One region of the Bacteroides sp. QWL-09 genome, then DNA from elsewhere that is predicted to be linked to it. Evidence: riboswitches for the same ligand, from Rfam matches in the RefSeq annotation. Region 1 holds a riboswitch; each other region holds the start of a gene.

What was found. Region 1 has a riboswitch for cobalamin ahead of AC4PG5_RS03910 (putative transporter). Riboswitches for the same ligand answer to the same signal wherever they lie in the genome.
Region 2: it holds a riboswitch for cobalamin, as region 1 does, so the genes downstream of both, AC4PG5_RS12950 (anaerobic ribonucleoside triphosphate reductase) here and AC4PG5_RS03910 (putative transporter) in region 1, are expected to answer to the same signal.
Region 3: it holds a riboswitch for cobalamin, as region 1 does, so the genes downstream of both, AC4PG5_RS05100 (TonB-dependent receptor plug domain-containing protein) here and AC4PG5_RS03910 (putative transporter) in region 1, are expected to answer to the same signal.
Region 4: it holds a riboswitch for cobalamin, as region 1 does, so the genes downstream of both, AC4PG5_RS02390 (TonB-dependent receptor plug domain-containing protein) here and AC4PG5_RS03910 (putative transporter) in region 1, are expected to answer to the same signal.

Annotation. Positions count from the first base shown of each region.
Region 1 covers NZ_CM178748.1:990,821-998,557, reverse strand. Annotated here, with positions in the region: gene AC4PG5_RS03925 (hypothetical protein) at 1-345, shown strand, start outside; gene AC4PG5_RS03920 (phospholipase D-like domain-containing protein) at 500-2,830, shown strand; partial or broken gene AC4PG5_RS03915 (IS30 family transposase) at 2,946-3,698, opposite strand; gene AC4PG5_RS03910 (putative transporter) at 4,038-5,726, opposite strand; cobalamin riboswitch at 6,024-6,224, opposite strand; gene AC4PG5_RS03905 (DUF2461 domain-containing protein) at 6,592-7,257, shown strand; gene AC4PG5_RS03900 (NanQ anomerase/TabA/YiaL family protein) at 7,275-7,721, shown strand.
Region 2 covers NZ_CM178748.1:3,205,960-3,213,696, forward strand. Annotated here, with positions in the region: gene AC4PG5_RS12940 (hypothetical protein) at 1-98, opposite strand, end outside; gene nrdG (anaerobic ribonucleoside-triphosphate reductase activating protein) at 255-713, opposite strand; gene AC4PG5_RS12950 (anaerobic ribonucleoside triphosphate reductase) at 811-3,204, opposite strand; cobalamin riboswitch at 3,239-3,420, opposite strand; gene AC4PG5_RS12955 (DUF3858 domain-containing protein) at 3,733-5,634, opposite strand; gene AC4PG5_RS12960 (DUF3858 domain-containing protein) at 5,640-7,673, opposite strand; gene AC4PG5_RS12965 (DUF3858 domain-containing protein) at 7,679-7,737, opposite strand, start outside.
Region 3 covers NZ_CM178748.1:1,284,874-1,292,610, forward strand. Annotated here, with positions in the region: gene AC4PG5_RS05085 (iron chelate uptake ABC transporter family permease subunit) at 1-477, opposite strand, end outside; gene AC4PG5_RS05090 (ABC transporter substrate-binding protein) at 497-1,633, opposite strand; gene AC4PG5_RS05095 (YncE family protein) at 1,642-2,745, opposite strand; gene AC4PG5_RS05100 (TonB-dependent receptor plug domain-containing protein) at 2,879-4,894, opposite strand; cobalamin riboswitch at 5,089-5,291, opposite strand; gene AC4PG5_RS05105 (DUF4382 domain-containing protein) at 5,438-6,268, opposite strand; gene proS (proline--tRNA ligase) at 6,687-7,737, shown strand, end outside.
Region 4 covers NZ_CM178748.1:613,023-620,759, forward strand. Annotated here, with positions in the region: gene AC4PG5_RS02390 (TonB-dependent receptor plug domain-containing protein) at 1-1,274, opposite strand, end outside; cobalamin riboswitch at 1,328-1,551, opposite strand; gene AC4PG5_RS02395 (RNA polymerase sigma-70 factor) at 1,929-2,471, shown strand; gene AC4PG5_RS02400 (sulfatase family protein) at 2,776-4,230, shown strand; gene AC4PG5_RS02405 (sialate O-acetylesterase) at 4,280-5,434, shown strand; gene AC4PG5_RS02410 (sulfatase-like hydrolase/transferase) at 5,425-6,126, shown strand; gene AC4PG5_RS02415 (FecR family protein) at 6,204-7,181, shown strand; gene AC4PG5_RS02420 (TonB-dependent receptor) at 7,362-7,737, shown strand, end outside.

The DNA of each region.
Region 1 (7,737 bases):
CGTACATTTTTCAGAAGTGTCAGTAATGATGCTCTGGACGCTTTTGATGCATTGGAAAAACATCTGGAGAACACGATGGAAACGTATGTTAAGCAATACATCACTGAGGACGTCATATACAAGCACTATTCGGAATCTATGCGTAAGTTTAGTCAGAATGGCATACCTACTCAAAAACTTACTATTGAAAATGGATATGTCAGAGGCTTATCAACTTATGAGGCAACGCATAGTTCCCCACGTATTGATACTCTCAGAAACTATGTGACCGATTTAGGACTTATTGATGGGTACAAAGTCACAGATAAAGGTCTTGAACTTCTAAAGAATCTTGAAAATGATTGAACGTAAGAACATTATAAAGCTATTGAACGAAAGGACAAAGTCCAATGTTTATCATTCGGCGATCTTGACTTGTTACAACTTTGATTCAATATTCTTTGAGTCAGTTTACCTCCCTTCATTACGATCCTTAGGAGTCACAAATGTAATAGTTCTAATGGATGCAGGTATGTATGATAATATGCTTGCTGATGCTTCGTATGTATGCCACAGAGTGTCACCGTTCAACTATACTTTGGTTAGACAGGAGAATCTACATCATGGAGTTTTCCATTCTAAGATTACACTTTTGTTTGGAGAAGAAGAAGGTGTCTTGGTTATAGGAAGTGGAAACCTAACTTTCAGCGGTTTATCCAACAATGAGGAGGTGTGGAATGCCTTTCATGTTGTTGGAAACGAATCTGTTCATTACCCTTTATTATTGAAGGCATGGAATTACATAAAAGAAGAGTTAAATGACTCTCCTTCTCTCGTTAATAAGCAACTTGGTTGGATCCCAGAACAAAGTCTATGGTTACAAGATAGTAACTATGAAGATGTGATTACACTTGAATCTGGTGAGCAATGTTCTATTATGTATAACAGTGCTACAAGTAGAATTTTTGACCAAGTTATTGAAGCTATAGGAAATTCTGTTATTGAAGAGATAACAGTCATTGCACCTTTCTATGATGCAGAAGGTAATGCACTGACCGAATTGAAGAAACGATTTAATCCAGCTCGGATGAATTGCGTTCTTGATTTGGACAGACAAAGTGCTCCTTATGAGCTGCTTAAATCAAATACTGACATAGCGTTCTTCAAACACTCTGCCCCTAACCCATTACATGCTAAAATTATTGAGTTTCACTCTAGCAATGGAACATGGCTTTTGTCTGGTAGTGCTAATGCTGGAAATATGGCATTAGGATTGAGCAGCACAGTATATAACGATGAGATGTGTGTTTTGCTGCACAGCTTAGAAAGAAAAAGCTATGTCGCTGAACTTGGAATACAATATAATCCGCTAAATGAGGATGACCGTAAATCCATTGAGCGACCAAAGCAGAATCCATCCGAGCCTTCAACTATTACAACCACGCTCAAGGCTTGTGAGGAAAAAGCCGGGAAATTATATCTGCATTTTTCTCATAATGGTATTAAGGGCTTTGCCATCATACTGGATAAGGAACAAGAGATTATCTATAAAGAAGAGATTGTATCAGACAATACAGTTGAACTCTTTATGGATGAATCCCTGTTATCGAAAAGCCATATTGCTGTATTGATGGATAATGAAACAAGATTGTCTAATAGTTGTTTGATAATTAAGGAGTTGTGTGTTGAGAGTTGTAATCCTGATCCCAAGCGTAGGAGGCTATCAAGTCTGCTTGATGATAACAGTTTACTACAAAATCTCACTCATATTTTGGGCTACGTTGAATTTGATGAGAATGAAAAGAAAACCAAGTCAGCAAGACTTGCTACAAGATCATCATCATCAAAAGACAAAGAAGATATTGTTGTTGCCCAAGACCGTTTTAATGAACTGAAAGATAGTTCTTTGAGCATAAGCATGCATTCGGGAGTAGGTATTCTTGCTTATTTACAACAGATTCTTTTCAAGAAGGACGATACAGAAAAGAGTGATGATGACTTGCTTGAAATTGACAAGGATGAAAATGGTAATGATGATGACAAAGAGAATCCAAACTATGATCACCAGAAGATAGAAGCAAGTTCTGCAGCTGACGATGCTAATAAAATGAGATTAGACATTGTGAATTTCTTAAAGAAGATGCAACAGTATCTTTTGAATATGACTACAGATACAAGTATTCATGGTGAAGTCAACAAGGCTGTAAACAGACCAAAGTTGATTGCTGTGCCAGGGCTGAATGCAAGTTCTTCCATTGCTATCGCATCGAGAGCTGTTATAGTATTGATGAACAAATATGGAAGTAACGTAATCAAACGAACAGAAATAAGAGAACTGCTAGTTAATTGTGCTGGTCTGTTCTTCTCTCTGTATGCCAACTCTGTACCTGATGACAACAGCAATATTAGCAGGAAAATCAGAGAACTGGTGAAAGATGCCTCTGTAGATCTATTTTCTGCCCTTAGCTTCTTTGATTTCGGTAAAAAAGACGTATCCCTTCCTCCTGTTGTTCTGAACTGTCTAGATCTTTGGAAAGATATGGAAGAGCTGCATTTGATTATACCATTATATGAAGATCAGCTTTCTAAACTTGATATTAAAAATATTCTTCAAAAGACAGTTGAGAGAATCTTACTTATAGCAAAAACGTATCTCGAAGAAGATGTACCTGTAAGAGAATTTAGCCGTTATGATGATGTAGTTTATTTATACAGAAAAGGCTATGGATTCTTGTTAGTTGATAATATTAAGCCTAGTCCTGGCAATTTGAGCTATGAATACCATGGCTCATGGTTTGATGATAAACTCACATCAAATGCCACAAGATATAAGGGTTACAAGGATTTATAAAGAAAATATCTATCTTTTTGGTGATTCTTATTGTCTTGTGAAGATAGATTGCACAGATAAATTTTATATTTGCGCTGTAAAATATCGATTATTGTATTAAATATGGCAGCTGAATTCAAGCGGATAATGCAATCTCCTTGTAATCCATATTAGTTAATTCTTTAAATTTCTCTTTTGGAGTCATATAACCTAATCTCTTTCTCGTTCTTGAGTTTAAGATATTTTGAACCTGCACCACTTGTTCATGAGTTATATCTCCGAAGTCTGTACCTTTTGGGAAGTATTGCCTTATGAGGCCATTTTTGTTCTTGTTGGCTCCTCTCTCCCAAGAATGGTATGGCTTTGCAAAGTAAATGGAAATATCCAAATTATCTGCAATCTCTTCGTGAAAACTGAATTCTTTTCCGTTATCAGCCGTTATCGTGTGTATTATGTCCTTGATAGGCAAGAGTGCTTTTATGGCAGCTTCCGTCAGTGGGGCGGCTTCTTTCCCACTGAGTAAACGTATCCACACCAAACTTGTTGTTCTATCATTGATTGTGAGCAATGCTCCCTTATGATTCTTTCCGATAACTGTATCAATCTCTAGATCACCAAATCTAATCTTTTCGTCTACGATGGATGGTCTCTAGTCAATATCAACGGGGTTCTTGATAAGCCTACGTCCATTCGTCTTAGAGCCACGCTTGGTGTAATGCCTGCCACGTCTTCGTAGATGTTTGTAAAGTTCTCCACCTTGCTTTTTGTCGCTCTAAACGTAAAGATAGATAGTTTCGTGAGAGACGCATTCTAAACCTTCCGGCTTCATGCGTCCTGACATCTGTTCAGGGCTATAGTCTTTCTTTAGACGCTCGTCAACACGAGTCCTGTAAAATGAGAGCAAATCACAACTATCTGGGTATTCAAGTGGAAAAGACTAAAGAAATGTGGTGTCCTTGATTGGCAGGTATATCAATGGGAAACACTCGACTTGGTTATTGGCGTGTGGCGCTTAGCCGTCTACTTACATCTGCAATGTCTAACGACAAGTTACGTAGGGTAGGATATACATTACTATCTCAAATGGTATCCATAATAGGAACCGCCAAGTGCGGATCCATATGCTTGATGGTGTGGGAGGTCGAAAACAAAAGTCGGAGAAAACTACTTTAATTTTCTCCGACTCGATTGTTTTTCTATTCAACTAATCCCTATTTATATCCCACATTTAGCTGAACGATAAGATTAGTAGTTGTGCGGTTAGTACCCTTAAGAACATGGTCAAAGGATAAACCGTTGCGTAGCCTACTGCAGGAGCATCGCACGAGGTTAAATCGCTAGAGTAAGCCAATGCCGGTGGATTGGTTGACGAACCCGCCAAGACTCCAATAAGGGTGTAATAGTTCAGTTTGAAGACGTATCGGCCGATTAAACCGGCTATAAGTAAAGGAACGATGGTGATAATGACTCCATAGCCAATCCAAACATATCCTCCGTTATAGATAATGGTATTTACAAAGCCTTCTCCCGCACCTAAACCGACACAAGCTAAGAAGATGGATATACCGATCTCGCGAAGCATTAGGTTCGCACTCATCGTGGTATAAGTGATGAGCTTATGCTGAGGGCCGAAACGGCTAATAAGAATAGATACGATTAGCGGACCACCTGCCAATCCTAGTTTCACTGGTTGTGGTATGCCTGGGAATACGAAAGGGATGCTACCTAAAATACAACCTAAGGCGATACCTAAGAAGATTGGAATAAGGTTTGGATGGTTCAATCGTTTCAACGAGTTACCAAGAATCTTCTCGGCATGGCTGACGGCTAGTTCTTCTCCCACAATGGTAACGCGGTCGCCCATTTGTAGTTGGAGTTGCGAGGTTGCGACCAAGTCAACTCCCGATCGGTTTACTCGAGTGACGCTTGCTCCAAAATTGTTTCTAATATTTAGCTGTGAAAGTGTTTTGCCGTTTAGCTCCGGTTTGGTGATCAGAATTCGTCGTGAGATCAATTGCTTGTTCGACTCATCCCATTTTACATTGATCTGCTTTCCGAAGAAGAGCGTAATTGCTGCGATATCGATCGGCGTACAAATGATTAAGATCTCATCCGATAGGTGTAGTACGGTCTCGGAGTTCACTAGCTCTTGTTCGTGAACGTCGCCTTTATGACGGATGCGAGAGATCACAAAATCGTGATTGATCAAAGGGCGAACTTCTTTTACGGTTTTGCCTTCTAATGCTTCGTTTCGTATTTCTAACGAGATTCGACGCACGGTGAGCTCTTGGAGGTGTCCTCCTCCTTTAATGGCCTCACCCTCTTCTTCTTTCGTCTTTATGCGTAAGATGTACTTTAACGCAAGGAGAGTACATATAATACCGACAACTCCCAACGGATAAGCGACGGCGTATCCTAAGGCAATCTCCGGTGCATCAATGCCGGTCAAGTCACTATTGGCTTGCTGTGCGGCTCCTAACCCTGGCGTGTTGGTTACTGCACCCGAGAGTATGCCCACCATGGTGGTGATAGGAATACCTGTGATGTAGTGTAAAGCAATGGTGGTGCCGACTCCTAGAAAGACAACGATGATGGCCAGTAAGTTAAGCGTAAGGCCGCCTTTCTTAAAAGCTGAGAAGAAGCCCGGGCCGACTTGTAATCCGATGGAATAGACAAATAGAATCAGTCCAAACTCTTTGAGGAAATGGAGCAAATGCTCGTCGAGGTTGAGGTGGTAGTGACCGAATACTATTCCGACGAATAAAATCCAAGTGATACCTAAGGATATGCCTCCAATCTTGATTTTCCCTAGCATGATTCCGAAAGTAATCACCAGCGAAAGGATAAGTACTGAATGGGCAACGCCCCCACCCCATAAATCGGGATATCCTTGAAATAGATGTGTTAAAAAGTCCATGATATAAATATTTATAATGTTTGTTTTTGGGTAAAATATCCCCGTAGAATCACTTCTACAGGGATATACACATTAAACATACTACAACGGTATATTACCGCATTTTAGAAAATCTAGTCATGTCGCGTTTCGTGTGTTTGTTTTTTTTATAAATGTAAAAGGTTAGCATGGCATTAACGTTATAGCATATGCGGCTACATATTATAGCACGACAATGCAATAATCCAGGCTTTTAAAATAAACGTTTAAAATATAAATGCTTAATTTAGTATTCTATTTCTCTAACCCACGAGTAAAAATAGACTATAATGAATGGCAGGTCTTCTGACTAGCTCCCATTCTGAACCTTCCCAACCTTAATGGTCAGTGGTAAAAGTTATTTTCAGAATGTTTCTTATAGAGCTTCACAGCAGCGGGACTGTTCAGGATTCTCACCTAATTCCCTTTTAATTTGAATAGTAGTAATACTTTTCAAAACCAATTCTCTGCAAAGATAAACCAAAAATTAGATATTACCATCATGATTGGGTCTTTAGATTGGAATGTTTTGCTACTATTTTAAAAAATAACGTTTTTTTAGACGACTTCAGTAAACAAAATAATGGGATGACGTGTTAAGATATTGTGTTTTTCATAGTATTAGATATAAGATTAATTTAATGGGATGTATTTCGCTTGTGAAAGTGGTAGTACATTAAAGAATAGAAGAGTCTGTTCTATTTTTGATAAATGTATTTAGGTAACTGTCTCAAAACAAAAATGTTTTTTGTTTTGAGACAGTCTCTTTTATGGGTTTTGCCTTATTTGCTAGTATGTTTGAAATAAAATGTGTACGTTTGTGTAAGAATATCCAAAATCGTTCAGTATGAATATACCTGTTATTTTTGATTTTTTAAATCAGCTCTCGGCAAACAATAATCGGGATTGGTTTAATGTAAATAGAGCTGAATATGATCGCGTACGCAATGAGTTTGATGTTTTTTTAGAGAAATCTATTTCTCGAATATCTCTGTTTGATGAAACAGTGAAGGGGCTTTCTCCTAAGGAATGTACCTATCGGATTTACAGAGATACCCGCTTTTCTGCAGATAAAACTCCTTATAAGACGCATATGGGGGGATATATAAACTCGATGGGTAAGAAATCACATCACTTCGGTTATTATATCCATTTGGAACCAGGAAAGTCAATGCTGGCCGGGGGAAGCTTATGTTTACCGCCTAATATCCTTAAGGCTGTAAGGGAGTCGATCTATCATAATATAGATGAGTTTGTATCTATTGTGGAAGACGACGCTTTTAAGAAGTTTTTCCCTGTCGTTGGAGAAAATCCATTGAAAACAGCTCCTAAGGGATTTGATCGTAACTTTAAACAGGTTGATTATCTGAAGTTCAGGGAATATACGCCGTGCTATTATGTCCCGGATTCGTTTTTCCTTCAACCTGATGTGCTCGACCGTATAGCGGAGGTTTTTGTTCAGTTTAAGCGCTTTGGAGATTTTATGAATTATACCATTGATGATTTTGAATAATTAATTTTATAAAGAATATGATAGTAGACAAATTAGAAAACCTTAAGCAATATGAATCTTTGCATCCTTTATTTTCAGTAGCTAGGGCTTTTCTTGAATCACACGACTTAGAAACTATGGATTTGGGCAAGATCGAGTTAGAGAAAGATCGCCTAATGGTTAATATTGCGACCACCGGAATTAAGAACCGGGAAGCGGCCAGATTAGAGACTCATCATCAGTTTATCGATATTCAACTTCCGTTATCCGGATCTGAGATCATCGGATATACGCCGTCTAAGGATTGCTCTCCGGCAGACGCACCTTATAATGCTGAGAAGGATATTACCTTTTTTGAAGGTGAGGCGCAGACTTATATCACTCTTCATCCCGGAATGTTTGCCATCTTCTTCCCGGAAGATGGCCATGCTCCAGGCATTACTCCTAAAGAGATAAAGAAGGTGGTTGTGAAAGTCAGAGCATAAATAAATTAAAAGGTTA
Region 2 (7,737 bases), 1.2 Mb from region 1:
TTGATCTTAATCGTTAGCAGCGTTTCATTAGCCGGTGATGCCGTCGGATTTTTTGAGCCCTCGAACGAAGGCTCTTCAGCCCTCGAAGGTGGGCCCATGAGCCCTCGAACGAAAACCGAAGAGCCCTCGAACGAGGGCTCAACTCCAGCTATGGACAAAACGGCTAATTGCCTTTTAGTTGCGATTATACAAGGTTCGATTAGACTTAATTGTATCGGCTTATTTTCTTCGGACCATGTACGACGCTTCTTCCCTTATTTGAGATGGAGAATGCGCTGGTTGCTGCTGCCTCGAAACTCTAGGAAAGGGGAATAAAGATCCTGTTCAAACCGACCGTCGACGAGCACATCGATGTATTGAAGGACGGCATAAAGTTTGGGATCGTTTTTGATTTCTTCGTAGGTGTATCCGGTATAACACCAAATGTTCTGTTGAGTTTCGGCCTTGAGTCGTTGTGCCAAGGTTAGCAACTCTTCCGGATGATAGAATGGATCACCGCCCGATAGGGTGACGCCGTCGAGCAAGGGGTTAGCGTTGATTTCGGCAATAATGTCGGTGGTCATCTCCTCTGTCAGCGGATGACCGGCACAGGGATTCCAACTCTCGGGGTTATGGCAGCCCGGGCAATGGTGCGAACAGCCTGCCAGATAAATGGAGTATCTGATGCCTTCGCCATCGACAATGGTTTCTGAATAGGTATTTAAGAGATTCATTGTGGGTCTAGTGCTCTACGATAAAGATGAAAACAACATGGTTCACTTTCCGCACGGAAAAGCAGACCATGTTGTCCAATAAAAAAGGGTTGATGAATTATCCGTGTTTTACACGGTCGTGCTCTTCAGCTCTCTTGGCTGAGTTCCACGAATTTAAATCGCCGGTCAGATAACCGGTGATGCGGCGCATGCGAAGGATGTTCTCGCTCTGACAAACCGGACATTTATCGTATATCACCCCTTTATAGCCACAATCGTTACACGTGTCTACCGGGTGGTTGATCGATCCGTAACCGATGCCTTGGTCGTGCATGACTTTAACGATCTTAACGATAGCACGCACATTCTTCTGAGCTTCACCATCTAGTTCGACGTAAGTAATGTGTCCTCCCTTAGTGATGGCATGGAATGGGGCTTCGCATTTTATTTTTTCGACGATGTTGATCGGTTCTTTGACATCGACATGGAAAGAGTTGATGTAATAATCGCGATCGGTCACTCCTTCTATCACCCCATATTTGCGGCGGTCCATCCTTGTGAAACGACCGGACAAGCCTTCTGCAGGTGTAGCCAAGACCGAATAGTTCAGTTGGTAGCGTTCTTTATAATCGTTTGCTACTTTGTTCATCTCTTCAACGGCTGCATAAAGCGTCTCCCAAGCTTTCGAACAGTGGCCGTGTCCTTTACCGTAAAGGGCCATCATGGCGTTGTGTCCACCGATGAATCCAATTCCTAATGTTCCACTGCGAAGAACATCGCCGACTTGTTCGTCGGGATGAAGGTTGGCTCCACCTTTCCAAACGTCGTTGGCCATCATGAATGGGAATTGACAAGCCAGCGCTGTGCGTTGGTATTGATAGCGTTCGTTGAGTTGTTCGGCAATGAGCGTGGCTTTTTCATGTACCATCTCTAAGAAACAGTCTTTCGCTTTTTGTTCGATAGCCTCTTGATGGTGTTGGTCTTCAACCATGCCTTCTGCTTTGATCCGGGCTTCAATGGCCAATCTTGGCAAGTTCATGGTGGTGAACGAGAGATTACCACGACCTAAAGAGCTTTTCTCTCCCCAGATATTTTCGTAAACGCGTGTGCGGCATCCCATGGTTGCCAATTCGTAGCGGTAGCGTTTTGGATCGTTGGCATCCCACTTGTCGTTGGTGTTGAATGGGGTATCGAGGAACATAAAGTTCGGGAATAGCGCTTTTGAGGTGGTCTGACAAGCTTTCAGCATCAAGTCGAAGTTGGGCGTGTCGTAGGTTAGCTGCATCGCTTCTTCGATGGTGCTTGCTTTCATCGCTTTCTCGAAGTCTTGCTCTGAATAGGAGATGCCGTCTTTCACTTTAAAGATCTGGATTGGGAAAACGGGTACTTCACCTCTGGTACCTAATCCTTCGATGGTGGCTTTAAGAAGTTCTTCGATCACCATACGGCCTTCGGCTGAGGTGTCTGTTCCATAATTGATGGAACTGAAAACCACTTGGTTTCCTCCTCTAGAGTGCATGGTGTTCAGGTTATGGATAAACCCTTCCATGGCTTGATGGGTATCTTTGCGGGTGAGCGCAAAAGCTTTGTCGATAATTGGCTGTAGATGATGCTCGTCGATGGTTGCTCCTATTTTGCCGAGAGCGTCGCATAGCGCATTGCGTTCGGCTTCGCTGTTGCGGAGTGAGGGCAGGTGTAATTCCACTAACTGACGGATCTCTTTCTCCTCCAAAGTTAGGTTTTGTTCGATTAACGAGCAGAAACTCAATAGTGAGGTTAAATGTTTACGGAACGACTTGCCAACCCCTTTAGCCATGAAGAAATCGAATGCCGGAATGGCCTGTCCTCCATGTTGTTCGTTTTGGTTGGTCTGGAAGATAATCGTTGCCAATGTCGCATAACTTTGAATGCTCTGTGGGGTACGTATGCTTCCATTTTTAGTTCGGAACCCCCGTTCGAACAAATCGTCCATATCGTATTGTATGCACGTTGTGGTTTTAGTGGGGTAGTAATCTAAATCGTGAATATGGATATCACCAAGTTGATGAGCTTCGGCAAATCGTTTCGGCAATAGATAGCGATAGGTATAGTCTTTCGTGACTTCCGAAGCAAATGTCATCATTTGCCCAGCAGGCGTGTGACTGCTCATGTTGGCATTGCTTAGATTGACATCATTCTTGTCAATAGCTACAATACCATCCATGATTTGTTTCATTTGAGTTTTTTTACCGCGTTCGGTGTTTCGCCATTCGCGGTAGATGATATACTTTTTAGCAACCTCAGGACGGTTTTTCATCAGTTCCTTCTCAACCAAGTCTTGAATCTCTTCAACAGTGATGGTTGGAGCGGTAAACTTGTCGATTACACTCATCGTGATATCGGCGATAAGTTGTTGCTCGTCTTTAATTCCTGTAGCATTGAATGCTTTTCCGATGGCGTTCTTGATTTTGCTAATAGAGAAATCTTCTCTCTTACCATCGCGTTTGATGATACAAATTTCTGCGTAGTTCATAACTTTAACTCCCGAAAGTGTTAGACAATAATGTTTCTTCTGTTTGATTGTGGCAGGTCTTCTGACTTATCTCTCCTTCGCACGCCTTCCCATGTCTTGACAAAGTGACGTAATGTGCGGATTCCTAGAGAATTACAGCAGCGGGTACTGTCGCCGAATTACACAGCGTTCCCTCATGACTAAGTCGCTTTTAGTACCGTAATCGATTACAAAGATAGAAGTTCTATCTATAAAAACAAGTCTATATATTGAAGTTTTTTTGGGCAACTTTTCTTTCTTGTTGATATCTAAAGTTTTCCGTTTTGGAAAACTTTTTTAGTGAAAATCGCTGTGAAATTTCTCTTTTTTTATTAAGGGGGTGGTTCGATTTTAGTTTATAAGCTTTTTAGTTTTGAGACTTTGGAGTCTTAAGGTTTTGGAGAGTTGGATAGAGTGTTGATATGAACAAAAGTCGCTATAACCTATTATTTTGTTATAGCGACTTTTGTTAGATGAATCTTTTGCTATTGATTGATTTTCTTAGCTGTCCTATTGTGTGGGATTGTCTTTTTTCAAGACGACTTTTCCGCTGTATTGTTCAGAAATGATTTTTCGAAAGGCGATGAATTCTATGTAGTCGTCTTTGGAATATACTCCTTTGTGCATTAATAAGCGGTAAGTGGCAACGATCTCGTTTTCATGAATGGAGATTGAGGACTTAAACGTTCCAAATTTGCTTTTCATCTCTATGCTTTTGGGATAACCTTCCACACTGTATCCATTCGGTATTTTGATGCGTATACTGTCGGTGTCATGGTAGCCATAACCGATGGATATCGGTGAATGACGAGTCGTTAATGGCGGGTTATAAAAGCTACGACGGAAAATATTGGTGGGGATAAAGAGGCGATTGCCCGTTTTATGCCCATATTGATCGGTTTGAATCTGGTAATCGATCGTGATTTCCGGATGATCGGTTTTATTCTCTTTAATTTTGATTTGATCAATCATAGCATGGGTGAGCTTGATTTCTTCTCGAAGTGCATCTTTTTGTTTATTCGGTTCTAAGTCTATGATTCCTGACTGATGGTCATATTGGAATAAACGGGAGATTTCTTCTACTGTGATCGTTGCCGATCCGGTTGGCGATATACTTACCGTGGCTTTGTTGTTTTGGGTGTTGAGAGAGTCCGGATAAAGCGGAAGGCGATAAACCTTTCCTCCTTCCGGGGTAATCAATAGTCCGTCGTGTCCCGCTATTTGCTGATGGATATATCCAAAAGGAAGTCTAGGGTTGGTGCATTCTAACCACAAGGTATCTTGGGGGAGAGGAACTTGTAAAATGATGTGATTCATCTGGTTGGCACTGGCGAAATCAGGAATTAGACGACTGTTGGTTGTGCTAATGACGGTGTAGGTAGAAGGGATGCCTAATTCTTTCAGCATTGCTTTAGTGTAATTTGACAGTGCTTTGCAATCGCCAAACCCAAATTCTGCTACTTCACTTGCCGGTGCCGGTTGGAATCCACCTATACCCAACTGTATGCTGACATATCGGGTGGTTTTTGCTAAATAGTCGTAAATGGCTTTCACTTTTTCTCTGTCGCTTTTGCAATGGGCGGTCAATTCATGTACTCGCTGTTTCATGGCGTCAGTGAGTTCGTCGCGTCCGTTTAGTAATTGTTGAGTCCAATTTCCAAAACTTTGCCAATCCTTTAAGCATCCGGTGGTTTTGTCATAGACAAAATCTGTTGGTGTTAGATAAACATAGGGGATAAGGTTCTTCAGTGGCAAAGAGAATGGTTCTTCTTCTATGGCTGCGAGGTTTGAAGCCGTGGCTTTAATCCTATTTTCTCCTTTTTCTCCTTTCGATCGTTCGATCTTAATCAGATCTTTGGTTGGAGATAGGACGCGAATGTTACATTCCATATCGCTTGGGTACTCTAGGTCGTATTCTGCTTTTTCTATACTCTGGTTGTAATCTGTTTGCGGAACAAATGGAGTGAAACCAATAATCCCGTCATTACACTCTGTTTCCCATTCATAAGTCACGGTAAATGGGTAAACAGGGTAATTACATTCGTAAAAAAAGAAATAATCGTCTGTGCTCAAGGCCGAACCAGAGTACTCGGTCCGTTGTAAATCGGACTTTTTAATTTTTCTCACTCGTTTACCTGAGGCATTGAATAATTCGCCGGAAAAACTTTTTAAGGAATTAAATTGGTCACAATTACACACAAACTTAGTGGCTTCAAGTCCTTTTTCATTGAGTATTGTAATCGTTAGACTTTCCTTATTTAGACTTTGAGTTTTCGACTTGCAAACAATTGTAATCTGATGATTCTTAATAATAGAGTAAGCATTTTTAGTCAGATCTTGTGCGTGAAGAGGTAAACTACTACACAGACATATTGCTATTAAAAGAGGTATAACTGTTTGAATGGATTTCATATGAATTATAACGTTTGGTTATTTGCATCTGCCTTTTTGAGAACCAACATTTCATTATTCTTTTCAACAATGGTCTCGAAGAATTTTTTCAAACTAGGATATTCTGTTGATAGATACAAGAGTTTGTTTTGTTTGAATACGTATTTGATGGAGACTGTTTGTTGGTTTACAGCAGAGTAGTAGCGACAAATTGACTGTCCATCTTCAGAATTAATACTTGTAGATTTTGGTAGTTCGTCCACGGTATAACCTTCTGGAATTCTTAATATAACGGATAAAGAGTATTCTTCTTGATAAGGCATCTCGAGGGGTAAATTTCTTTGTACGTCTGTAAATGGACATTTACTCATATGCAGAAAGATTAGTGGATTAACATAAATGAGATCGCCATTAAGTGTCGCTTGTTTCTCAAAATTGAATGACTCTTTTACTTCCGGTGAGAATAGGTCAATATTTTCTAGATTGAATTGAGTAATTTTAATATTCTCTCGGGTCTCTAGGTTGCGAATAAATTCGCTACTATCTTTTACACTATGATATTCTTTACGAATACCTGAAGCATATTGACCGATGTATTTGGTTTGGCGTTGACCGGAAATGATTCCGTTGGATGCTATTGTTGCATTGACAGCACCTCTTAATAAGCTTTTCCCACACTGACTGAGGTTGACCCAGGTCTCTCCATTTTTGTGACCGATGACATGTGCTCGCTCTACCATTAAATTGGGAGGCAGAATGTTTAAGAATCCGGTATTTGAGGAACCGTCAAGATAGACTAAAGTACTATCGGTGTCAGCAATGGCAATAACGAAAGTGTTTAATTTATCTATAGAAGGATGGGTCATGGGTAATATTCCACGTGAACGTCGACTCATAACTGCCGGATAACAATCGATCTTAGCATCTTTCAATAGACTCATTAAGATAAAGTTGATATCAGCATTACTTCCAGTACCATTTTTTGCTGCTTTTTTAGTATCATAGCTATAGAGCGCGTAATCATTATTCCAAGAGATCTTTTTTTTAAGGAACGAATAGAGTGTTGCAATTTTCTCATAAATGTTGTTTGTCTTGTCTAAACCTAAGCTAGGCATTTCATCTCGGTAGGGATTGCGCATTTTTAATCGACCTCCAAAGTCGTCGTCGTCTAGTAGTAGATCGTCTATTTCTTTCCAATTTTTGGTAAATGATTTGTAAGGAGAATTTGGGAAGTTGATTCCGCTTAATTCAAAAAGTACTCCACTCCGGTAGTTTTCTGCACACCAAATGTATTTATCCGCTTTAAGAGCAGGTAGTTGATGTCCAGTAAAAGTCAGATTCCTTGCAGAACAATTTACCCGTTCACTTTGTCCACCCCCATAGTTAATCGTGAATTGTTGATTGTCGCTCTGATCTTTGGTTTCTAAGTGGTTTCTACCACGCATCTCAAGATTAAAAATGAAATATTCGGGAATTTTAATTTCGTGTTGAGTAAATAACACTGGAATATCTTTTTGAGCTTCCCAAGGTAAAAGACGATAATAGAGATCGGATGTTAGGGTGTATTTGTACTCTAATATGGTTCCAACTTTAACGTTGGGAATCGTAAACTTTATCTGCATATAGTTTTTGTTAATCCGTTCTTTAAAGATTAGATCGCGATCCATTTTTGTTCGAACCATTTTCCCTTTTTCCATATTGTATGATGAAGCATTGATTCCGCTTACGACTTCTTTGACTAAGGAACTCTTCTCATTCATGTAATAGGGAATAATGACATTTGCATACGACGTTCCGTCGGCTTTTAATATTTTTATTTTGACTTGGTAGTCATAGGCTACTTGGAACTCATTGGCAATTACATCATATCTTGTATTACTTAAAGAATATAGTACAACGGCTGAAGCTGTTGTGTCTGGTGCATAAGTGCTCATCGACAACTCTTCGTCCGACGGTTTGCCAAATTTTAGACTTGGTTCGATAATTGAGGTTTTTACCTCATTGGCTATTCCGAATATTGTGACTAAACTAAGGAATGCCGTAGTTAGAAGTTTTTTCATACGTTTTATATTTTCTTTAAGACAATTAAATTTCTACTTTTTTCGACAATTGTATTCCAGATGG
Region 3 (7,737 bases), 290 kb from region 1:
CATAATATTACTCTTCAGCAGACCGGAAAAGAATAAGATCAATCCTAAAACAGCCATGGCCCCGACGAAAGCCCCAATGATCACAGATAGAAAACCCGAGAAAGTCAGCGTCCCGACCGTAATGGTTCCGCCAAAGAGTAGCATCACCAAGGCGACCCCCAAACTCGCACCGGTATTGATTCCTAAGATAGAAGGACCGGCCAAGGGATTATTAAACGCCGTTTGAAGCATCAATCCACTCACCGCCAGTGCTGCCCCACAAAACAAAGCGGTCAACGCTTGAGGCAACCGCGATTCTAAAATAATAAATCGCCAACTCTCTTTCTCTACCGGGTGACCTAAAAGGATATCACCAACTATAGGAAGAGGAATGTCGACAGATCCAAAAACTAAATTAAATGCAAAGAGAATAAAGAGGGCTAATCCCAACACTACCCCATACTTTAGTCCCTTTGCAGAAGGAATGATCGTTGTCATTATTTTATTATTCTACGTTTCAATCGGCTAAATTAGTAAAAAAGCGCGAATTATACGTAGGGAGAAGTGACGGATGAAAAATTTTAATCAGATCGCGTAGAAACAGATCCGGATGATAGGGAACCTCTTCATAGTATCCCACAGTATTCGTGTTGCATCCATAGATGGCACGCGTTTTAAACGCTTTGAATCCGGCATAAGGTGCATATTCACGTTGAAGTTCAGCATAGGTCTTATCGATCGATTGATTATACTTAATCAACCAAAAATCGGCAAACTGTCCTTTATCGAACACCGTTTCAAACGACAGAGGTACCGAACCGCTATGCGAGTCCTCCTTGAAAAGGTACTCAGCTCCTGCATCGCGATAGAACACGCTGATCCAACTCTGTCCACCCGGCACATACCAAGCCGATCCGCTCTTCAGTTCGCTGATCACTGTGGGACGATGATCGACCTTAGTCGCCAACGCTTTCAGCTCGAGGTACGACTTTTCAATGGTAGCGAATAACGAATCCGCCCGTTCGCCAACTCCGTACAAACGTCCATAGAAACGCATCCATTCGGCCCGTCCCAAAGGAGAGGTCTCCATGTAGTCGGCACATTCAATGATCGGCACTCCCAACTGTTCGACCCGCCCATGACCGCCGCTATTCTCAAACGGCGAAAGCAGAATCGCATCAGGCATCAAATCAATCATCCGCTCAATATCCGGCGCTAGTCCATCCCCCAGATTAAGCAATTTACCCTCACGAGCAGCCTGTTGCACCTTATCCAAATTGATATAGTTCAAGTCGCACACTCCGGCTATGGCGTTAAAAACACCAAGCTCATCCATCAAGCTGCAATGCACAGCCGAATAAATCACGCTCTTCGTCAATGGAGTACGCACCACCACTCCCTTAGGCAAATCGCCGGGCAATGCTTGCTCCCGATCGACCAACAAATAAGTTTGCAGAATCTTCGCGGTATCCCACGGATTCTGCACCTCCACTTTCGTATAATTTCCACAGTCCTCGATAGAGAGTCTTTGAGCATAACGCATCTCCAACGCCTCTCCCGCATGAGTCGACTGTTTCGTCTTTCCTCCTCCACAAGAGGAAGAAAGAACGATAAGCCCCATGCAGAGTAGGACCAAAAAATGGTTTTGTTTCATCTCACCGATTAATTAAAGAAAGCCATATCCATCGGATTCAATCCTCCACAATCGAATTTCTCAATAAACTGACCGGAAGCATCGAAACGATAAATATCACCATTTGCTTGATAGTTAGAAACCCCAATATAAATCTCTCCATTATTCGGATTCACCTCCATCATATACACACTCTCTGAAGCCAATTTCTCCGGTGCATTCTTCAAGAAAGAAGAATCAATGATCTTACCGGTTGAATCATCATAGCTAAAGAACGTATTAACCGTCTTTTTAGCCACCCAATCGGTCACCGAGTTCACCAGATAAAGCGATTTGCCATAAGCCGTCATCTTAGTCGCCACACCAAGATGAGTGACCGCATACGTCTTATTCTTAAGGTCGATCTTTTGTAAATCATAGCCAATATCCCCCCAGTTACCCCATGAAATCAAGAACAGATTTCCATTAAGCACCTTCAACTGATTAGGATTGACAGTCACTTCAATCTCTTTGCTCACTTTAAAAGTATTAATATCAACTTCTACCACTTTCTTATCATAAATTTTATGATCACTAGTCCAGCCACAGATAGCCACATAAAGCTTACCGTTCACTGTTACAATGTTTTCAGGTGCCAGTCCCACAGCAACATAATCCTCAAGAACAAGAGTCTCAGTATTGATGCGAGCCACTTTTCCACTATAAAGGGTGACATAAAGCTTACCATCCACATAAACCAAATCACGAGGTCCACCATCCAAGTTCGAGAACGATAAACTTCCGATTTCCACTCCCGCAGAATTTAGTTTAACCAATCGTTTAGAGCCATAGGCCAATATATACATATAGCCATCCTCTTCAATCATTGATTGTCCGGTATCACCAAGTTCCTTTTTATTCTGTTTGAGGTAAATGTTGCTAATAAAATCAGCATTCTTATTTGGCGCATAAAAAGCCAAACCAGAATTGTTACCATTATAAGAGCCTGAATTCAAAACAAAAGCTCTTGTTCGAGGCAATTCAACTACCGAACCTATATCATTCCAACTATCATCCTCATTGCTACAAGAAGTAAAACTCATTAAGAGAGTTAACAAACCAAGTAAACTAAAAAACAAATTCTTCTTTCTCATACACTTATTTAAATTAATTGATATTTATAATTCTATTATTCGACTCACGATTTTATTTATTCGATGTATTCGATGTATTTGATGTATTCGATGTATTCGATTATAACGATCGTTCGATCTTAGCCATCGGGTTTTATAATTCCACCTTGAAAGTCAGCCTAAACTGCCTTCCTGGCATCGGATAGAACTTAATCACATCATATTGAATATTGAACAGATTAACCAAGTCGAATTGCGCTCCCAAGCGAACAGCGCCAATTTTAAACTTATTCGAATACGACAGGTTCTGCTCAAAATAACCATCTACCCTATTTTCCGGCAGATTTTGAGCCAGGACATAGCGCTCTCCGACTGCCATAAAAGAATAAGTTAGAATGCCATAAGGCGTTTCAGCCGTCACACTACCATTGCCGGAATGCTTTGGCGTATAAGGAATCTGATCCTTGTAGTTTTTATCCTCCTTGTTCGTCACATTGATGGCTTTCTGGAACGTATAGCCACCACTCACCACCATCGCCCAATGATCGGACAAACGTGACTTAAGGCTAGCATTCAGATCGACACCATCCACACTGACCCGTCCATAATTCACCATTTTTGAAACAGGAATTTGCGGAAAAGCCACAATCTTATCCTTAACATCATTGTGAAAGAAATCCACATTAATAGAGAGATAGTCCGCCCATCGCCCCAACGAGCGGCTCCATCCAAGACCTAAATTATATTCCGTTGCCTTTTCCGGACGCAAGCCGGTATTCCCCAACCGTTCATAATAAAGGTCATTGAAAGCCGGCACCCGATAGCTCTGTTTATACAATCCGCGAATATTTAAATATTCCGTATGAAAAGGGCGATAAGAAACCGATACCGAAGGCGTCAGGCATTTTTGAGTGACCTTCTGGCCATCCGGTATTTTATTGGAAATGAATGTATTCAATAAGCCGCCAACCACTGTAACCCGCTCGAATGCCAACTGAGCATTAAGTGCAGTCAGAGAAGTCCACCGCCTCGGATTAATCTCATTCGGCATATTAGAGTTTTTATCCAACGTATTATAAGCCACATCTTGTGCCAAAGAGACGCTTAACTCCTTCAAAGGCTGATAAAGCAACGTAGACGATCCATAATATTCATTCTGTCGGTTAACATCGATCTGTTTCCCATTCTCATATTGCACATTAAAGTCCGCGTATTTATTCCACGAATAGTCATATTTCGCTTGCGCCTGCATCTTCCAACGTGAATTAAAGACCTTCTCATAATGCGCCTGCAAAAGAAAATTCTCATCCCAGAGACGTTCGTTCCGACCACTAGTATAATACACAACACTATTCGGTAACCCTCGTTCCGAGTTATAATAATAAGCCTTTACATTCAGTTTGGCCTGAGCCTTAAACGTGTGATAAAGGTTAGCCTCCGTGTGCCACGCTGTAATATCAGAGTTCTCACGTTTCTCTTTAGTGACCAGTGCCCCATTCTTCAACGTAAAAGGATACATTCCATCGGCACGCATCCAATCGCCATCCACTGCAAGGAGAGTACGCTGCCCAACCTTTTGTGTGAACCGCACATAAGGATTCACTTGTCCGAAGGACCCCACACGTACCTGTCCCTTAAAACCAAATTTCTTTGCCTCACTAGGATCCGGGCGAACAGACAAGATGCTCAACACCGCTCCCGAAGCATACAACCTTGCCGACTGCAACAAGTTATCATTTTGACCAACCGCCAATGAAACCATCCCTACATTATCTAAGGAGAATCGACCGATATCAATCTGCCCTGCCTGACAATTGCTCACAGCCACCTGATCATAAGCTACTCCGGTATGATAAGCACCCAAGCTTCGTACAGAAACCGTTTTCAGTCCCCCGATGCCACCATAATCACGTACCGTTGTTCCGGAAAAGCGACGAACGGCATCCGCCATGTTCTGCAAACCAAGCTGTTCGATATGATCGGCCGAAAAAGCCTGAACAGGAACCGGTGCCATCACCTGCTTAGGCATACGAACTGCCTTAACCGTCACTTCATCAATGTGCTGAACAGTGGTTGTATCGACACGTTGTGCCCCAACCGAACCATAACTCAACAAGATAAAAATCCCGGCTACTAGTCGCCTGTTTTTAATCATAACCCAATCTTTCATTTCAATTATAAAGCTATCATAATCCTCATCACAACAAACCCATCTTATCCAAGATAAGTTTCAAAACGCCACCCAAGACACAAAAGGATAAAACCAATCGAAACGATTGAAAGTCGAAAGAGATCATGACCACTTAAAACGCTTGATAGAGTTAGAAGGAAAGTCATCATTCTCCGGCTTTATCCTCGAAAGCTAGATGGAGGCTTTGTTTTGCAGGTCTTCTGACTATTCTCCGGTTGCTTCAGCCTTCCCATTCGAACAAGCGAACAGTGGCAACAGAAATGAAACAACTTCTATTAAAGGAGTTTACAGCGGCGGGACCGTCGAAGATTCACACTTCGTTCCCTTTTAATCCTATGCTTAAGAGGCACATGGAACAAAACGCCACAAAGATACTCTTTTTTATAAATAACACAATTGCAGATAAAAAAAAGGTGAATTAAAGAATCCCATTTAGATTCCTTAATTCACCTTCATCAGTAAGATATAGCGATCGTTTATGTTAATTGCCCATACCGTTATCAGCTATTTATGACTCATGATCTATTGTTCATTGTTCGGCGCAGTTTCAGGATAAGCCGGGATAGCCAAGCTACCTAAAGAAACATTCGTTCCTCCAACCACATTAACCACCTCTTGTAATGTTGCAATACGTCCATCCTCCAAGTTCTGAACTTCAAGCTTATAAGCCCCGCTGAACAAGCCATGAAGTCTAAAGTAATTGTTATTCAACGTATCCGAAACGGTTGAGATCGTATCCCCTGCAGAGTTGACCGTGAAAACTTTAGTTTGTTGTTTATCCGGAGTCAAATAGCCCTCAACAAACGAAGAGTTAGCCTCAATATAAGCTCGAATAACCGGTTTTAAAGAATAGCTGCCGTTTCCTTTCGCCACAATAGACCGTTGGGCATCGAAATCGATCACCACTTTATATCCACTAGTCACCTCAACATTCGATTGAACATTGATTTTAAACCCAGACGTTTGTCCACTAGGAATTTTAATGCTTTGAGTCGTACCATCCGACAAGGTGATCGTACTATTATCCCCTAACACCAATCTGATCTGACTGATTTTCTCCCCTTCATTCAAATTAACATTCGACAGCAACGAATCCTTACCGTTATTAAACTGTAACAATTCAATTTGTTTAGGTTGAATATCCAGATTCACCCATTTTTCATCGCCCGAAACCGAATAGTCTACCGATTGAACATCTAAATGTAAGAATTTCACATCTTTGCTTTTGGGTGCATCAGTGATATAAAAAGAGACTTTTGTTGTCGAACTACACGCCGGATCATTATTGCTACAAGCTTGCAGCAAAAAAATCAAGCATAAAAATGGAATAAATAAAAAATAGCGCGTTACCATATTTTTTCGTTTTATTAAATAAATACTTAAAAATAAAATCAATAAATGATCATAAGAGGAGCAACAACCATCTGGTTATCAAACGTAATAACAGACTTACACTTTTCTAAAAACAGACATCAGACGAAGCATCATCCCAACAACCGTAAAAAGCAAAAGCTCATCATTCAAAAGAATACAGTATCAAAACCAATAGTGCTACCCCAACAAAAGTATCATATTTACTATAAATAACAAACCTATCAAACAAATGTTTATCTATAAAAAAACAAATGTAAAAGAGTTTCCAATCGGATAAAGCCAACCTATCGTCCTTAGTATTCCTCAAAATATTGCATGAACTATGGACAGAGTTCAAAGCTTTTTCGTATTTTTGCAACCTATTTGGCTAATTGCAATCTATAAAAACAATAATATAATGGCAAAAGAATTGAAAGACCTCACCAAACGCAGCGACAACTACTCGCAATGGTACAATGATTTGGTGGTAAAAGCAGACTTGGCAGAACAGTCTGCCGTACGTGGATGTATGGTAATCAAACCTTACGGATACGCCATCTGGGAAAAGATGCAACATTTCTTAGATACAATGTTTAAAGAAACAGGACACGTCAATGCTTACTTTCCACTTCTTATCCCAAAATCGTTCTTAAGCCGTGAAGCAGAACACGTTGAAGGCTTTGCTAAAGAATGTGCGGTCGTGACTCATTACCGTTTGAAAAATGCAGAAGATGGTTCAGGCGTTGTTGTCGACCCGGCAGCAAAACTCGAAGAAGAACTCATCATCCGCCCAACTTCAGAAACCATTATTTGGAACACCTATAAAAACTGGATCCAGTCGTACCGCGACCTTCCTATCCTTTGCAACCAATGGGCAAACGTTTTCCGTTGGGAGATGCGTACCCGTTTGTTCCTTCGTACAGCAGAGTTCCTCTGGCAAGAAGGTCATACCGCCCATGCCACTCGTGAAGAAGCAGAAGAAGAAGCCATCAAGATGTTGAACGTCTACTCTGAGTTTGCAGAAAAATACATGGCTGTTCCGGTAATCAAAGGTGTTAAGTCGGCCAACGAACGTTTTGCGGGTGCACTCGACACCTACACCATTGAAGCCATGATGCAAGATGGAAAAGCGTTGCAAAGTGGTACGTCACACTTCCTTGGACAAAACTTCGCCAAAGCATTCGACGTACAGTTTGTGAACAAAGAAAACAAGATGGAATATGTTTGGGCAACCTCATGGGGCGTATCTACTCGTCTAATGGGTGCATTAATCATGACTCATTCCGACGACAACGGTTTGGTTCTTCCTCCACACCTCGCTCCTATCCAAGTGGTTATTGTTCCGATCTACAAGAACGACGAACAACTCCAGCAAATTAATGCAAAGATCGACGGCATCGTGAAGAATCTGAAAGCAATGGGCATCTCGGTTAAATACGACAATGCCGACAACAAGCGTCCCGGATTCA
Region 4 (7,737 bases), 380 kb from region 1:
GGTCCATTGGAATACATTAAAGCTAATTTGGGGCTTAGTCGGCCTTTAGCCGTTTCATGATAATCGTATCTTGCTCCGGCTATGGTTTTGAAGTGATCGGCTAGTTTCATTTCGTGTTGTACGTATCCGGCTAAGGTATAAACGGCCTTATCAACTCCGGCAGATGGACGATCTAAACTTTCTGAGCGATAATCGAGACCAAATACCGTTTGACTATTGTCGAAAAAGCTGAATATCCCTTTGGCTTCTGCTTCATAGAAACGTTGAGTCTTCACTTTGTTATAGTCTCCAACTTCATAATTCTTCGCTTTAGGTATACGAATATATTTATAGTTTTGCAGGTAGTTATCGTTAACCAAATCGAGTGTAATAGACGATTTTTTGCTCAATAGATAACGTCCTCCAACCCCTACATTGTACGATTCATAGTGTAAGTCGTAGTCGGAACTGCCGTAAACGGTCGACTCGGCGACCGGACGATCCGTTAATTTCCAATAATATCCTCCATTGGCATATAGCGAGAGCTTATCGGTTGGGCGGTAAGTGAACTTTTGGTTGATCAAGTTCGAATGGAAACCGGTGGACATGAGTCCTACCGTAGGAATTAACGAAATATTGCCTTTTCGGTCGGCGGAATAGGCTTCATCATTCGTACGCCAACTGTCACTTTGGTCGTGCTTGTAAGTGGTGTATGAACCGAACTTCTCGTTAGCAATATTGGCGTTAACCGATTGTGTGAATTGTCCGTAGCCTTCGTATCGAGTGGAAGAGCTAACTTGCATTACATTTTTAGGTTCATCGGTGATGATATTAATCACTCCGGCAATGGCATCCGATCCGTAAAGTGATGAACCAGCTCCATTGAGTATCTCAATACGTTTCACTCGACTTAAATCGATACGTGACAAGTCGATATTGTTAGCGACATCGCCAATCAGCTTTCGTCCGTTAATTAGAATGAGCACGTATTTATTCGACAATCCGTTCATCATTAAATAAGAACCCATACTGTTGGTTGAAAATGAAAGTGAAGGTACAAGCATGGTCATTGCTTGTTGAAAGTCTGTGATTCCGGCTTTTTTAATGTCGGCTGCAGTCACAACTGAAACGGGAGCCGGTGTGCTTTTTAAGCGTTGATGAGTACCTGTACCGGTAACTACAATAGGGTTTAAATCGACCGTTAACTCTTGGTTGGTTGTTGTCGGGTGCTGTGCCATTACTCCCAAAGCAGCATAACCTCCTAATAAGGCTGCTACTAAGCATCTTTTTCTCATGGATGTTTTTTGATAAATGTTAATAAATACCCTCCTGACCCCGGGATGGCTTGATTATTTGCTTTGTGTAGGCAGGTTTCCTGACTTATTCTGTTGAAAGAGATAACCTTCCCGTTAATGACTAAAATTAACAGTGGTAAGCAGAACTTCTTTCAACTGCTCCATCTTTTGAAGAAATAGAAATTACAGTAGCGGGCACTGTTTCGGTCTCTCACCGAATTCCCTTTTATCTGTTATATGGAAAATATAACAGATCACCTAAACGCCGCCAAAGATAGTAAATCTGTTGAATAGTAAAAATCTGTTTGATAAAAAAGGAACAATAATTGTCTAATTCATAGATATACTGATTTAAAAAAGTATGTTCTGTGGTATACTTATGAATTGCAGATTGTGCTAGCCTCTATTAATGGGAAGTCTGATCAAATTTCAATGGAATTTTTGCCAATATACTGGGCCTTTTCTGCTAAAAGGAGTAACGTCTATGTAACTTCTTTTTGCTTTTATAATGATTTACAAATTAGTTGGTTAACACTGTTTTTATGTTTTTGGGAAAAAATGTAAATAACACCTTATTACGGGATTTTCTTGTTTTTTCTTTCAAAAGCGTTTATTTTTGGCCTTTAATTAAGAAATAGTAACCTGAAATCCCTGATGATGAGTCTGGAAGAATCACGCAAAAAAAGGAAGTTTGAGCAGTTTTTTATTCAGACTTATCCGAAGGTCAAAGCTTTCGCATGTAAGATTTTACATTCGGAGGAGGATGCGGAAGATATTGCGCAAGATATATTCGTCAAATTATGGGATAATACTCAACTTTGGGAGAGTAAAGAAACATGGGATAGCTACATTTACGTAATGACTCGTAATCATATTTACAACTTTCTTAAGCATAAATCTATCGAACTTAACTATCAGGAAAGATGCACAAAAGAGGATTGCTTCTCTTCTGAGTTTGATATTCACGACCAGCTTCATGCTAAAGAACTTCAACTTCTAATAAAGTTGACATTAGATAATATGCCCGAACAACGAAAAAAGGTTTTTACTATGAGCCGGAAAGACGGCATGAGTAACCAAGAAATCGCTGATCAATTACAACTTTCTATTCGTACAGTCGAACGACATCTCTATTTGGCTCTGCAAGATCTGAAAAAAAACATTTTAATTGTATTTCTTATAACTTTGATTGCGTAGTGAGCTAACCTTCATTGTTTATATAGTATAGGGCTATCAATAGTTCCTTTTTATCTCTTTTATATAATTATGAAAAACATTGATTTTGGTTATGTGGCTGTACAGCCTTCTATTTTCTTTTCAAAGACTATCAACTGTCAATCGGTTGATTACGTATATTCTAGTTTTACTCGATTAATGCCACTTCCAAGGATATCATCATAATCTTTGATTTGCTTTATGCGCTTTCTCTGATAATATATATGTTCCTTCTTATAGCTAAGGACTATAATGAACTCATTTACCAATGTAACTTAATACTATTATGATAAAAATAAATTCTAGATTATTACTATTAACATCTTCACTTGGTGCCACTTCTGTTTTAATGGCTCAACAAACGGCAGCTCCTAATATCATTTTGATTATGGCTGATGATTTAGGCTGGGGAGATGTTGGTTTTAATGGTAATACTTCTATAAAGACCCCTTGTTTAGACCGATTAGCTTCAGAAGGAGTTGTTTTCGAGCAATTTTATTCAGCGGCACCATTATCGTCTCCGACTCGTGCTAGTGTGCTCACGGGAAGGAATGCTTATCGTATGGGCGTATTTGCTCCTAATGTGGGAATCTTACGTCCGGAAGAGAAAACATTACCGGAGATTTTAAAAGAAAACGGATATACTACTGGACATTTTGGAAAATGGCATTTAGGGACTCTAACTTGTGAAGAAAGAGATGCCAATCGAGGTCGACCGGAAAACAAACATTTACTTAATCCACCGGCGGAACATGGATATGATGATGGGTTTGTTACTGAATCTAAGGTACCAAGCTACGATCCAATGTTTGCACCATTATCTAACGATGGACGTTTTTGGGATTATTTATCTGAACATGATGCTCGAAAAGAGTATGGCACATTTTATTGGGATATAAATGGCAAGAAGGTTGTGGATGGGTTAAATGGTGATGACAGCCGAGTAGTAATAGATCGCGTGGTTCCTTTTATAGATCGTGCCTTGAAACAAGGGAAGCCTTTTCTAACTACAGTCTGGTTTCATACACCTCATCTACCTTGTGTTGCGGGACCTGAATATGCGTCTATGTACGAGGGGTTGTCGCTAGAGGAAAGAAATTATTATGGTTGTATTACGGCTATGGACGATCAAATCGAACGTCTAATTCAATTTCTAAAACTAAAAGGCGCATATGAGAATACAATCTTGTTTTTTTGTAGTGATAATGGTCCAGAGTTGCGAACCCCTGGTAATGCAGGCCAGTTTAAAGGGGAAAAGCGCTCTTTATATGAAGGAGGTATTCGGGTTCCTGCTTTTATGATAGGAGGAAAAAAGGCTTTGACAGATAAAGTTAAACAACCTTGTAGTACATCTGATTATCTGCCGACTATACTAGATCTAGTTGGAATTAAAAATACGAATCCAGATCAACTGGATGGGGAATCTTTTACTCCATTTTTATATTCAAAAAATGCTTCTCGAAATAAACCACTTGTCTTTTGTTCCGGTAAGCAAGGAGCAGTGGTTACTTCTACCTATAAGTTATATTATAACGAAGGCAAATATGAATTGTATGATTTGAAGCAAGATCCTATGGAACAACTTGATATTAGTGCTTCCCATTCTGATGAAGTAAAGAAATTGTCTGATTATTTACATCAGGAGTTATCGGCATATCGTCGTTCATTTGAAGGAGAGGAATATGGAAAAACTTCGGTGAACCGGATGAATCAAAAGTGGGAGGGAATCTTTGAAAAGTAAAGGTGAGCGTCTTTGTTTTATTGAGTCATGATCTCAATTTATTTAAAGTATGAAAAGATCTTTATTCTTCTTGTTTAGTCTTTTATTCTGGGTTTCAAACTCAGAAGGAAAGGTGAAATTGTCGAGTGTTCTAGGCAACCATATGGTTCTTCAACAGCACTCTTTGGTGAAACTTAGTGGACGTGCTGATTTAAATGCTACAGTGAAAATTATCACGTCGTGGGATAATAAGACTTATTTAGCTTCAGTAGAGAAAGATGGAACATGGAATGTGGAGGTCGTTACTCAAGCAGCAGGCGGTCCATATACCATTACATTCAATGATGGAGATCTACTTACTTTATGTGATATTTATATAGGAGAAGTGTGGTTATGTTCTGGGCAATCTAATATGGCTATGCCAATGAAGGGATTTGGAGCACAACCTGTATTTCAATCAAATGAGGTCATAGCTAATGTAGACGAGCGGTTACCGATACGTTTGTTTACTGTGGAACGTGCTGCTTCGAAAATGCGTTTGGATGAATGTAAAGGCGATTGGAAACTTCATACCTCTGAGAATGTGGCTGATTTTAGTGCAACAGCTTATTTCTTTGGGTATCAGCTGTATTGTTCATTACATGTTCCTATCGGTTTGATACAAACATCTTGGGGTGGCTCTAAAATCGAATCATGGATGTCACCTGAAAGTCTAGATATCTATCCGGAAATCTCTAGGAAACATTTAATGGACAATGTTACACCGGAGCAACCTCATCGATTGGCTTCCATGCTTTACAATGCAATGCTATATCCTTTGAAAGATGTTTGTTTTAAAGGATGGATATGGTATCAAGGTGAAGCTAATCGAAATGACGCTGATCTGTATCAGAAGTTACTCTGTACGTTTGTAGAGGACTGGCGTACTTTATTTAAAAAGAAAGATCTCCCTTTTTATTATGTTCAAATAGCCCCTTTCGACTATAAAGAGAAACCTTTGTCAGGGGCATTATTACGTGAAGCTCAGTTTAATTGTGAGAAGAAAATCCCTCATTCCGGAATGACTGTTTTGATGGATGCAGGTGATTCGGCTTGTATTCATCCGGCTCATAAGCAAAAAGCCGGAGAACGTTTAGCTTATTGGGCCTTGTCAAAGACCTATGAGAAAAAAGCTATTGTGAGCATAAAGAGTCCCCTTTTTTCGTTTACTATCCGATGGCATTGACACATTGCCCATTTGTCTCTACACCCGATTCAGAAGAATGGCTCCCACTGCGTTCTTCCACTTATAAAGGGAATTCAGTACACTTTCCCGATATGGTGGAATACACTGATAAGTTGGTTGGACGTGTCCTAAAGCAATTGGATGAATTGCACCTTAGAGATAATACCCTCATCATTTTCACGGGTGATAACGGAACAGATAGTCCCGTGGTTTCTATGTTAAATGGGAAACCCTATCCCGGAGGCAAAGGAAAAACGATCGATTCCGGAACCCATGTGCCATTGATTGTATCTTGTCCGAAAGGTGAAACGGGAACCGTTAATGATCGATTGATCGATTTTACAGATTTTCTGCCGACTTTGTGTGATGTTGCCGGAATAGAATGTCCTGCAGATTCAAAGATAGATGGAAACAGTTTCTATCCTCAATTGTACGGGAAAAAGTCAGGGGCAAGAGAGTGGATTTACTGTTGGTATGCTCCACGACAAGTGTTTGACGAAAAAGCGACGGTTTTTGCACGCAATAGGAAATATAAACTCTATCGGACAGGAGAATTCTATGACGTAGAAAATGATTTTTATGAAAAATATTCTATTGCAGAACAAACTATGACTAAAAAGCAAAAGAAAATATTTAGAGCTTTGCGAGCGGTTATTAACGGATATGAAGACGTTGCAAAGAAAAAAAGATAAAATCTTAAACAAAAAGATGTTTCTTGTTGAGTAAATTTAGTTGCTTAGTTGTCTTTTAAATATATAAAGAAAAAAAGATGAAAGATTATATCAGACAGATTATCCGAGTATTCACAAGCTCTTCTCATAATGAAGCCATTAAAAGAGAAGTGCACCAATGGCTAGTATCCCCTGAACATGCTGAAGAGAAAGAAGCAGCATTGCATGATTTATGGGTAGAAACAGAAGGCCAACCGAGCAAGGATATGCGTAAATCGCTGGAAGCTGTTTATCGCAAGACTGGTGTTGCTTCTTCTCAAAATAAACAACGTTATTCCTTGAAGTTTATGCGATATGCTGCAACTGTAGCACTTTTAGTCGCATCTGTATCTGTCACTTACTTTATAACGAAAGGCGAGTATTCAGAGGTTGCTATGGTCGAAAACTATACGCGCTTTGGTGAGGTGCTTACTATAAAATTGCCGGATGGTAGTGAAGTACAGACAAATTCGGGTACCTTATTACTCTATCCTGAGAAATTTACAGGAGATACTCGTACAGTTTTTTTATTGGGTGAGGCTAATTTTAAAGTAAAACCTAATCCGGAAAAGCCTTTTATTGTTCGCTCTAATACGATGTCTGTCACAGCTTTGGGAACTGAATTCAACGTGTCTTCATATTCTGAAAGAAATGAAATCGTAGCGACTCTGATTGAAGGGAAAGTTAAAGTGGTTTGTGGTGCTGATGGGAAAAACTATATTTTGCATCCGGGACAGCAAGTCTCTTATTTGAAAAACTCTGGGCAAAGTCGTTTAAATAATGCTGAAGTAGAGGATGTGATCGCTTGGCAAAGAGGCGTGCTAGTCTTTCGAAGTGTAACCGTGCAAGAAATGATTACAACCTTACAACGAAAGTATAATGTTACAATAGAATATCACGAAGATCGTTTTAATGATGATAAATATAACTTCCGTTTTTCAGAAAAGGCTACTCTTCAAGAAGTACTTGGCATCATGAAGGAAATTGTCGGAGATTTTGAATATTCCATTCATGGGAATTACTATAAGATAAAATAATATCATGAAATAAATATTTGTTTAACCTTTTATAAAAACGCTTGAAAACATGAAAAAAAGTATCCGGAAAAAGGTGGCCGCCTAATCCCGGATATGAAATAAAACTTTTTTTTAGTATACACAAATACTATCATTCGCAAAATTCTAATATGTGTTTAACACTAAAAACTTCACAAAAATATGAATATATATCGATTTAAATCTAAATTTATAACATTATTTTGCTGTTTGTTGATTACTCAGACAGTCCTTTTTGCACAAACGAATAAGAAAGTCACGATAAAGCGAGACAAAATTTCCTTAAAAGAGGCGTTGATTGAGGTTGAAAAGCAAGCTCAGATCTCGGTGGCATACAATGAATCTCAATTGGGAGCCAGTAAAGTCATCTCTTTAAATGTAAATAACCTACCATTAGAAAAAACTCTTGATCAAATCTTAAAAGGAACAGGTTTCTCTTATAAAATTCAGGGAAATCAAGTGTTGATTATTTCAGAAAAAAAGCAATCCTCCAAAACAAAAAAAGTCACAGGTAAAGTTTTGGATAACGAAAAAGAAC